DNA from 3 places in the Paenibacillus sabinae T27 genome. Region 2 is predicted to be linked to each of the others. Evidence: riboswitches for the same ligand, from Rfam matches in the RefSeq annotation. Region 2 holds a riboswitch; each other region holds the start of a gene.
The links. Region 2 has a riboswitch for cobalamin ahead of PSAB_RS24445 (S-layer homology domain-containing protein). Riboswitches for the same ligand answer to the same signal wherever they lie in the genome.

Region 1 (3,206 bases), 630 kb from region 2:
TCGCCTTCATGCATTCGGCTATCCCGATGAAGCCGATGGACAGGCTGCCGTGCTTCAGCAGCTCACTCACTTGCTCCTCGGGTTCCAGCAGTTCCCCGCCTTCCCATACGCCCTCGCGCATCATGAAGTCGGACGCTTTGGCCTTTTGCGCCGCCTGGATGCGGAAGCGGTGAAGAAGACCCTCCAGGGCAATTTCCATATAATGATCGAGATCATGATAGAAGCCTCCCTCATCCGCCGCTTGCCGCAGACCCGTAACGATCCCGTGCTGGACGCCAAGCCGGACAAGGTTGAGCGTATTGAATGACAGATTGCCTTTGCCGGAGCAGTAATTGCGTCCGAAGCGGTCGCCGAGCACCCGGGTGCGGCAGCCCATGGTTGCGAATTCGGTATCCGGGTTCGCCGGGTCGTAGTACGCCAGATTCAGCGGGGCGTCCAGATTCGCGAAATTCGGGTACAGCCGCCGCGCCGAGCATTCCGCAGCCTTCAGGAACAGCTCGTAGTTAGGATCGCCCGGCTGCTGGTTCACGCCTTTTTTACATTTGAAGATCTGAATCGGGAACACCGGCGTTTCTCCGCTGCCCAGTCCATTCATCGTCGCCGTCAGCAGGGAATCGATAACAAGCTGTCCCTCGGGCGAGGTGCAGGTGCCGTAATTGATGCTGGTAAACGGAATTTGTCCGCCCGCTCTGGAAGACATCGTGTTCAGGTTATGTATAAGACTCTCGGAGGCTTGGAGCGTTTCGCTCTCGGTCTCCTTCAGCGCGTAGCGGAAGGCCTTCGGGTACCGTTCCTTCAGATCGGTCCGGCTCATGGTGATTTCCCCGAGATCCTCGCTTGCTTGTCCTTCTTCAAAATAATCCAGGCCCTTGCGGAACTGCTTGGCGAAGGATTTGGCCACATAAGGGGCGAGATCGTGGTCGAGCTTGCTTCCGGATACGCCGCCGTATTGAGCGTTTTGCTGGGATTGAAAAATAATCGCCGTAAGCGCCATAGCCGTCATAATGGAGTTCGGAGGCCGCACGCTGCCGTTGCCGGTGTTGAAGCCCTGCCGGAGCAGCTTGTCAAACGGGATGAAAATGCAGTTCGTCGTTCCGATGGCGTATTGGTCCAGATCGTGCACGTAGACGACGTTTTCCTTGATCGCCTGCACAAGCTGTGGCGGCATCGTAAAGCTGCGGGCATACCACTTGGAATACTCGCTGCCGAATTTGCTCATCTTGCCGGAGAAGCTTTCCCCGTTAAGATTGGCATTCTCCCTCAGCAGATCCATGTCCCGGCTGTCGATAATATCGCGCCCCAGACCGATAACTTCCTCCAACAGAACTTCGTTTGCGCTTTGCCCGCTTGTTTGCCGTTTCTCCAGCAGCGTCATTGTGCAGTTCTCCTCTCCGTAACGTCCCTGTCTTAAACTTTGGTTGTCTTGCCTTCGGGTACCTTTCCTGCATTCCAAAAAGGCATTTCCCGCCAAAGAACGCAGAAAATGCCACTATGCAAGCCCGGCCCGATTGAACAAAGCCCGGTCATCTAAAAATACATAGCGGACACCTCTCCTGTTCCTCGCAGGCGCTGGTATGAATGGTGTCTCTAAGAAACAGGCAGGTCTCCTGGCTTCCGTCTGTTCTTCCGGCGCCTTCCCGAAGAGCTGCCTTGCGCTCTCAGTGGCCCTATGCCGGAAGATGCCGCCCTCGTCCTCGCCTGAGGAGGGGCATCCGGTTACAGTGGCGGGACCGCAGCGGATTCGCACCGCGCTTCCCTATTAAGCTCGAACTCTCCGTCAGAGAGTCAAGCACCTGATTCTACTATATTTTGTTGTGATTTATTTAAGATAACCCAATATATTGTATCTGTAAACATATTTTTTGATTTTTTGATATCCACAGAACATCCACAAACGGTCCACAGGTAATCCACAAATTCATCCACAAACCTGCCGCTTAGGGGGTGGAAAAGGTGGGCATACCGGGCTCGTTAGTGTCCGGATTTGCCTTCGATTTTGCCTCAACCAATCTCGCATGCTCTCCGGCCACTGATGAATGAGAGAGAATGATTTGTAGCCCGGCTCCCCAGTTGCTACAATATAGGAAAGATGGCAGGGATGTTTCCAAAAGTTCAGTATGGAGAGGGAGGCTATTCAAATGGCTATCGCCGAAATTACCGTAATTCCGATCGGGACCGGCAGCACCAGTCTCAGCAGCTACGTCGCCGGGATGCAGCGCGCACTGGAGAGCGTTGAGGGCATTACCTTTGAGCTTACATCTATGGGAACCATTATTGAAGGCCCGCTGCCGCGCATTCTGGCGGCCGTCGAGGTTCTGCACGAGACGCCGTTCGCGGCCGGTGCCCAGCGCGTGTCCACTGCGCTCAAAATCGACGACCGCCGTGACAAAGCGGCCAGCAGCAAGCAGAAGCTGGAGTCGGTAGAGCGGAAGCTGCACGGAGAATAAGAGCGGGCGGGGCGCCAGGGCCCGGCATGATTGCGGCCCTGCGGCCCACCGTGCCGCAGGGAGGCGGCCAATGGCTGGCGCCCGCCGGTTGGCTCCAATCGAACGTATGCAGCGCCGACCTGCGCTCCCCACAGGTTGGGTCAGGGCATTCTCTTTCGCAGGGAGCTGAATCCTTACCAATCCGGGGCGGAAAAAGAGTTGATTTTTTCGCCAAACAAGGTATAATAGTTTCTGTTGTGACGGAAAATTTACAACATGCTGGTGTAGCTCAGGGGTAGAGCAACGCACTCGTAATGCGTAGGCCGGGGGTTCAATTCCCTTCACCAGCATCCTATAAAGACAAGAATGGCGCAGGTTCCGGGATTTCGGGACTGCGCCTTTTTTTAGCTATTGGAGAGAAGCTCTTCCACTGTATGGTCAAAACTCCAATTGATTTGGGGTACACCATTCGCCTAGCGGTTTTTTTAGTATGGAACTCTCGATATACATCTGGATAGAGCCATTGTTAAAAGTTCTTCGTTGAACACACGGGATTGTCTATTTCGCTCAATTAGCCAATTAGCAAAACCTACTGCTGCTTGATACTCCTCATAATTTTCAGCATTCACCCGGAACTCAGCCAATTTAACCAATTGTGCGTATTCCTCATCCGATAATTGGATGCCCAGCCCAGAAAGTTGTCTCTGACGGATTCTCCGTGCCGAATCATCTTGTATGGCTCGGTGCGTATTGGACACTTGTCCCCCATGAAGTCGATAA
Region 2 (3,206 bases):
TTAATCGCGGTATAACCGCTGACCCACTGGCCGCCGCGCTGAACGATGTACATCCAGCCGTCATAGCCACCATACTTTTTCTCCTTGACGCCAGCTATTTCGCTGATATACGCGCCATACGCGGTCATTTTGCTGACAACCGCAATCCCTTTGGTATCCGCCAGCTTGTTCAGCGCATCCAGTGCGCTGCTTCCGTACACGCTGCCCTCGCCCAAGGATGCCGTTGGCCCCTCGATCGCTACGGACACCCGGACAAGCGGGTGTGCCGCCGGAGGGTTCGCGATAAAATTATACAGATTGCTGTCGCCGCCGGCCGTGAACAGGTTGTAGGCGGTCAGCGCCTGCAGTGCCTGCTCCGTGGCAAAAGCGTCGCCGCCGCCGGACAACAGGTGGGTAAAGGCCCCATCTGCCGTACGGAAGCTCATCAGACGGCTGATCAGATTGCTGCCGTTCTTGGTGAAGTCTGCGCCGGCCGGATTGATACCGTACGCGGTCAGGCCGATAATGGCCTGCGAGACGCTCTCGCTGCTCTCTCCATAGCCTCCGTGAGCCGTATTCTGCTGAGCGGACAGCCACTGCACCGCTCTTTGCCCGGCTGTCGCAACAGCCGGATCACTCTTGTAAGGGGCCAGGGCAACCAGAGCCATTCCCGTAAGGTCGGGCTCGCTCAGACCTCCGCCGGTAAGGGCAAAGCCTCCGTCACCGTTTTGACTGGAAAGAATGTGCTGAACCAGCTTGTCGCGGGTCCAATTCGCATCGGACGGCACCGTATAGCTGCCGGAATCCAGCGCGATCAAGCCATAGACAGCGTTGTTTAGACTTTGTCCGGTGATGCCGCTGCTGCTGTAGATCGGCTCGATCAGATTATAACCTGCAATATTTGCAGGATCTTCTCCGACCGCTTTAGCCGCCAAAGCGTATCTGGCATAGTCGGTAACGGCGGAAAAGACTCCTTTCTCCTTTTCTACCTTTTGTTTAAGTGCGGCAGTGTAGGAATCCGGCACTTTGTAACCGGCTTGAGCCAAGCCGATCGCCTGCCATTCCGAGACTACCCCCTGCTTCAAAATGGACTCTGCCGCGGAATACACGGCATCGGTTACGCCGATCGACTGGGCCACGGCCGCACCCGCTGCTGCTCCGGTATCTGCAGTCCCCGCCCCCTGGGAATCCGCTGCCTCGGCAAGCGCATGCCCCGCCGGTGCAAAGGACACGCCCAGCAAGGAAAAAATCATCAATAATGCCATTCCCAGCGCCAGAATTCTGGAAGAAATCCTGCTCTTCATTCTTCAACCTCTTTCTCTCTTGAGTATTATGGGAGTCTTCCGAAACCATAAAAAAAGACCGCCCCGGAGGGACGGTCTTTCGGAAAAACGAGCCGGGAATCCATGCTGTATAAGCCACTCCCGGCATCGGCCGCGCGTAAATGCCAGATGCCCTCACCCCCCGAAGGACACTGAACCTTGACTGAAAAAAGGCAGGTCTCCTGGCTTATGCCTCATCGCCTCCCCTCCGGCCTTCCCGTTCGCCTTGAACAGTGGCTTGTTTCAGAGGAGCGCTCCGCATATACAGTGGCGGGACCGCGCCGGATTCCAACCGGCTTCCCTTTTAAGCAGGCTTGTAATCGGCCTGCACCTTTTTTAAGACTATATTAAATTTTGACAATCTTTATCATATCGGTTATCACAAGGGTTGTCCATACATGAAAAGCCATTAAGCCATGAAATTGAACGCGTAAATTCTCCGCTATTCCGCCGGAGAACTCGCGCTTGCCGAAGGGGATGGAGCCGCCTGCGGAGCTTCCATAAGGACCAGCGTATAGTCTTCGGCTTTCACCGTGCTGCCGGCCGTCAGCTTAGGGGCGGAAACGAGCGTTACCTTCACCTGGTTAGGTGCGACAGCGGAAGATCCTCCGCTCCCGCCGGATGAACCCGGTGCCGGGGAGTCCGCAATGCTTGACCCGGCGGCTGGCTCTCCAGGCGGCGACGGCGAGCTTGCAGGAACGGTCCCGCCGGTAGCTGCCGATGGGCCGGCCGAGGCCGAGAGCGAATCCCCGGCGGCCTTGCTCTCATCGGCGGACACCGTGTCCGCCTGGCCTTGGCCGCTGCCGGCGTTTCCAGCTGTTCCCCCACCGGAGGCCGCCGCTCCCGAACCGGCAGCGCCGGCGGAACCCGCTGCTCCACCGGCATTCGAAGGGCTTGCCGATCCCGGCAGCCCGCAGTCATGGACCAGGCTGTCCACTTTATACACTTCAGCCTGGCCGGTACCGGCATCCACCTCAATCTCCGCCGGATTAAACTCGCGGCAGGCGTCCGGGGAGGCGAAGGCGAACAGCAGCGAGCCTCCGCCCCCGCCGCGCTCAAGATAGGCGGCGGCTTCGAGATAGCCCGCGCCAGCCGCAGACTGCGTCGGCGAAGGCTGCGGCGAGGCGGCCGGAGTCGCTTCGTCTCCGCCGCCCTTCAATAGGCGGGCCGCAAGGGCGCCTGCAACCAGCAGAACGATAACGGCCGCGCCGAAGATCATCAGCTGAAACCGGCGGCGGCGCACCCACTTGGCCAGCGGCGAGGCCGCTTGCCCCCGGGCCTCTCCATATACGTTTTGCAGCGCGGGTCCCGCCGGGGCCATATATGTTTTTCGGAATTCGCGGCTCTTGAACGCTTCACGGTCATGGCTGGCGAAATACTTTAAAATCGCCCGCCGGTAGCCCGGCTGGAGCTTCCTTGAGGAAATGGTGAACAGCGGATTGTCCTGCGACCAGGCCAGAAAACGGTAGACCGCTTCCTTGCCGCCTTCCTCCTTCCTCCGGACATGCTCCAGCAGCGCATCATACTCGAGCGGCCCTCCCTCGCGGGCGCTGCTGTGGTAGAAGGCCAGCGGCAGGCGGGCAAAAGGCTCGGCTCCGGGGCTCTCTTTCATCCAGCGTCGTCCCAGAAGCTGCACATCGTCCAGTTCCTGCGGAGACAGGCCGTCAAAAATATGCTCGTCCGGGTTCTCCTCCCCGAACCAGCGGTACGCCGTGCGCAGTACATTCGCCTTCCGCCTGCTGTGCAGGTCAAGCGGCGGGTCCCATTCGCCCATATCGAGGGCGTAGCGGACAAATGACAGCTCCAGCAGCTGCTCCTGCGTAATATCTTCAATCGACAGCCGCTCCAGCAAATACCGGTCGGCCGCGGCGGCCAGCTCCTTCTGGAGCGCCAGCGCTTCGGGGC
Region 3 (3,206 bases), 2.6 Mb from region 2:
ACCGGAAGCTTCGTCAAAGATTGCGCATAGACGCTTTCCTTGACGGTCATCGGCTCGGTGAAAGCGACGTCGGCATAAATGACCGGCGGCTTGACGCAGCGGGAGCCATAGGACTGCACCCAGCCGTTCCGGGTGAACAGGAAGCCGTCCAGCTTCTCGCCGAAGAACTCCACCATATCGGTGCGTTCGAACTCGCCATGCACCAGAACGTCCAGACCGATCTTCTCTTGAAGCGTGATGGAGTCCGCGATCTGCCGGCGGATAAATTCATCATAGCGTTCCGGGCTCAGCTCGCCCTTGCGCCATTTCAGCCGCGCCTGCCGGACCTCCGGCGTCTGCGGAAAGCTCCCGATCGTCGTTGTCGGCAGCAGCGGCAGCCGCCACTTGTCCTGCTGGCGCTTGGCCCGCTCGGCGTAGACCGTGTTCCTCCGGTCCGTCAGCTCCTCCAGACCGCGTTCAAGCTCCGCCACATCCACGCGGTTTCGCTCCGGCAGCTTGCGGAAAGCATCCAGCGCTGCCTTCGCCCCGGCCCACTGCGCACCGGCCGCTTCCCTGCCTTCAAGTAGCGCCAGCTTCAGTAGCCCAAGCTCTGCCAGCTTCTCGTCGGCGAAGGCCAGCGCATTCCGCACCTCCGGCTTCAGCCGATCCTCGCCCTGCACCGTCACGGGCACATGCAGCAGGCTGCATGACGGCTGCAGAATCAGCTTGCCTTCCGGCACAAGCCGCTCCAGCCTTTCCGCCAGAGCCAGCTTCTCCTCCGGATCGCAGCGCCAAATGCCTCGCCCGTCAATCACACCGGCTCCCAGCGTCTTGTCCTCCGGCCAGCCCAGACGCTCGATTGCTTCGAGATTGGCTTCGCCGCCGTGCACAAAATCAAGACCAAGCCCCTGCACCGGCAGCTTCAGCAGGGCTTCAAGCGGCTGCACCGACTCAAAGTATGTCTGCAGCATGATGCGAAGACCCGGAACCGCGGCATGAAGGGCGCCGTAAATATGGCCCAGCAGTTCAATATCCTCTTCCTGAAGTCCGGTTACGACAGCCGGCTCGTCGATTTGGACCCATGCCGCGCCCTCCTGCTCCAGTTCCTGCAGCAGCTGGACATAGACCGGCAGGAACCGCTCCGCCACGCTGCGGATTTCCGAGAGGGCAAACCCTTTGGAAAGCTTCAGGAACGTATATAATCCGATGACGACAGGCTTGCCGTCAATGCCCGCCTGCGATTTGGCGAACCGGTATGCGGCCAGCGGTTTGTTCTCGGTCAGCACAGGCTGAATATCGCCGATCTCCGGCACAATATAATGATAGTTCGTATTGAACCATTTCGTCATTTCGCATGCCGCCGCCCGGGAATTCCCGCGGGCCATGGCAAAATACAGATCCAGCCCGTCAGGCCCGCCTTCATACCGATAGCGCGGAGGCACAATGCCGAACATGACCGCCGTATCCAGCACATGATCGTAATATGTGAAATCTCCAACGGGTATCAGGTCGATGCCTGCTTCCTGCTGCTTGCGCAGATTGCTGAGCTGAAACTGATCCATTTCCGTCCGAAGCTGCTCCTCATTGATCTTTCCCGCCCAGTAGGCTTCCAGCGCTTTTTTCCATTCCCGGTTGGCTCCGATTCTCGGATATCCGAGATTGCTTGTTATGGCATTCCTTGTCATCTCTTTCGTTCCTCCTCTATGTTCTGAACCTGCAAAATCCCACTAAAAAAGGCGTCCTTCACCCCGGAAGCGCAGGGGGAAAGACGCCTACGTATTTCATTACGTTTGCGATCTTACACCTCCCTATCTCCCGTAGGTACAGCAGTGCGTCGAAACAGGCAGGTCTCCTGGCTGAGGCGTCATCGTCGTCAGCGGCCTTCCCGTCAAGCCCGGGCTGACAGTGGCATAAATGCTGATAGACTCTTCCGTTACAGTGGCGGGACCGCGTCGGCTTTGCACCGAGCTTCCCTTTTAAGCCTCCGGCCTATTTCGGTCCGGTAAGCACCTGTTTCCGTTATTTAAGGTGAATGGTTGCTTGAATATTGAGTACACCATTTATGTTACGGCAAGACTTTGCGGCCCGCAATAGAAGATGGAGGCTCCAGTTATAGCAATACCTGATAACCGGTTAAAAGAAAATAATATAGACGATCGCGGCCAGTACGATTCGGTAGATGGCGAACGGCAGCAATTTGATCCGGTTGATCAGCTTCAGGAAGAACCGCATCGACAGCAGCGCGAACACGAAGGCGCTGATAAATCCGGCAATAAAGAACGGCAGCGCGTCCAGCGTAAAATACTGCCAGTTCTTGAGCAGAGAGATGAAGCTTGCGCCCGCCATGATCGGAACCGCCATAATAAAGGTGAAATCGGCAGCGGCGCGGTGGCTCATGCCCAGAAGGACGCCTCCCGAAATCGTCGAACCGGAACGCGAGAAGCCAGGCCACAGCGAGAAGCACTGAATCAGACCGACTGTAAGCGCCTGCCCGTATGTAATCTGATCAACGGTCTGCACCTTCACACGCTTTGGTGCGAACAAATCCGCGCAGATCATAAATATGGCACCAATCACAAGACCGATCAGCACGGTTGACGTCGAGAAGAGGTACTCATCAATGTAATCCTCGAACAGCATGCCGGCAACACCCGCAGGGAGCAGCCCCGCCAATACCTGTCCTAGCTTTAGACGGCCTGATCCGGGATTTGGGGACGGTTGGCCGTCCGGAACAGGCTCAAGCGCTCCCCGGCTGAAGCGTTTCAGTCCGAGCAGATCGATGAAACGATTTCGGAAGATCACGACGACCGCAAGGATCGAGCCGAGCTGAATGACGACTTTGAACGTATTGGCCGTGTATTTTCCGAGAAACTCCTGGGATTTCAGCCACATATCGTCGACAATAATCATGTGGCCGGTAGAGGACACCGGAGCAAATTCGGTCAGGCCTTCCACCAGACCCAGAATAACGGCTTTGAGAATTGCAAGTAGATCCAAGCTTTCGCCTCCTTAAAAAATGATTTAAAGTTTTATTATTAGTAGCTTAAACATTGCCCGCAGTTTCTGAAACTTGCAAGCCCCATTTCCAGTAAAGAATACCTAACGTCCGCATTTCACCTCATCCTTCAGACTTGAAGTACACTCGGGGAAATGTGCAATAATGAACATAAAGATCACATTATTACGGAAGTAACGTTGGGAGGATATTCATTGTTTGCACGCCTGCG

Region 1: it holds a riboswitch for cobalamin, as region 2 does, so the genes downstream of both, PSAB_RS01930 (anaerobic ribonucleoside triphosphate reductase) here and PSAB_RS24445 (S-layer homology domain-containing protein) in region 2, are expected to answer to the same signal.
Region 3: it holds a riboswitch for cobalamin, as region 2 does, so the genes downstream of both, metE (5-methyltetrahydropteroyltriglutamate--homocysteine S-methyltransferase) here and PSAB_RS24445 (S-layer homology domain-containing protein) in region 2, are expected to answer to the same signal.

The regions. Positions count from the first base shown of each region.
Region 1 is NZ_CP004078.1:413,080-416,285, forward strand. Features, by position in the region: gene PSAB_RS01930 (anaerobic ribonucleoside triphosphate reductase) at 1-1,375, opposite strand, end outside; cobalamin riboswitch at 1,581-1,812, opposite strand; gene PSAB_RS01935 (MTH1187 family thiamine-binding protein) at 2,139-2,447, shown strand; tRNA gene PSAB_RS01940 (tRNA-Thr) at 2,705-2,776, shown strand; gene PSAB_RS01945 (glycosyltransferase family 2 protein) at 2,912-3,206, opposite strand, start outside.
Region 2 is NZ_CP004078.1:1,038,570-1,041,775, reverse strand. Features, by position in the region: gene PSAB_RS24445 (S-layer homology domain-containing protein) at 1-1,283, opposite strand, end outside; cobalamin riboswitch at 1,457-1,651, opposite strand; gene PSAB_RS04655 (GAP1-N2 domain-containing protein) at 1,744-3,206, opposite strand, start outside.
Region 3 is NZ_CP004078.1:3,665,072-3,668,277, forward strand. Features, by position in the region: gene metE (5-methyltetrahydropteroyltriglutamate--homocysteine S-methyltransferase) at 1-1,664, opposite strand, end outside; cobalamin riboswitch at 1,805-2,008, opposite strand; gene PSAB_RS16920 (undecaprenyl-diphosphate phosphatase) at 2,113-2,976, opposite strand; gene PSAB_RS16925 (serine/threonine protein kinase) at 3,190-3,206, shown strand, end outside.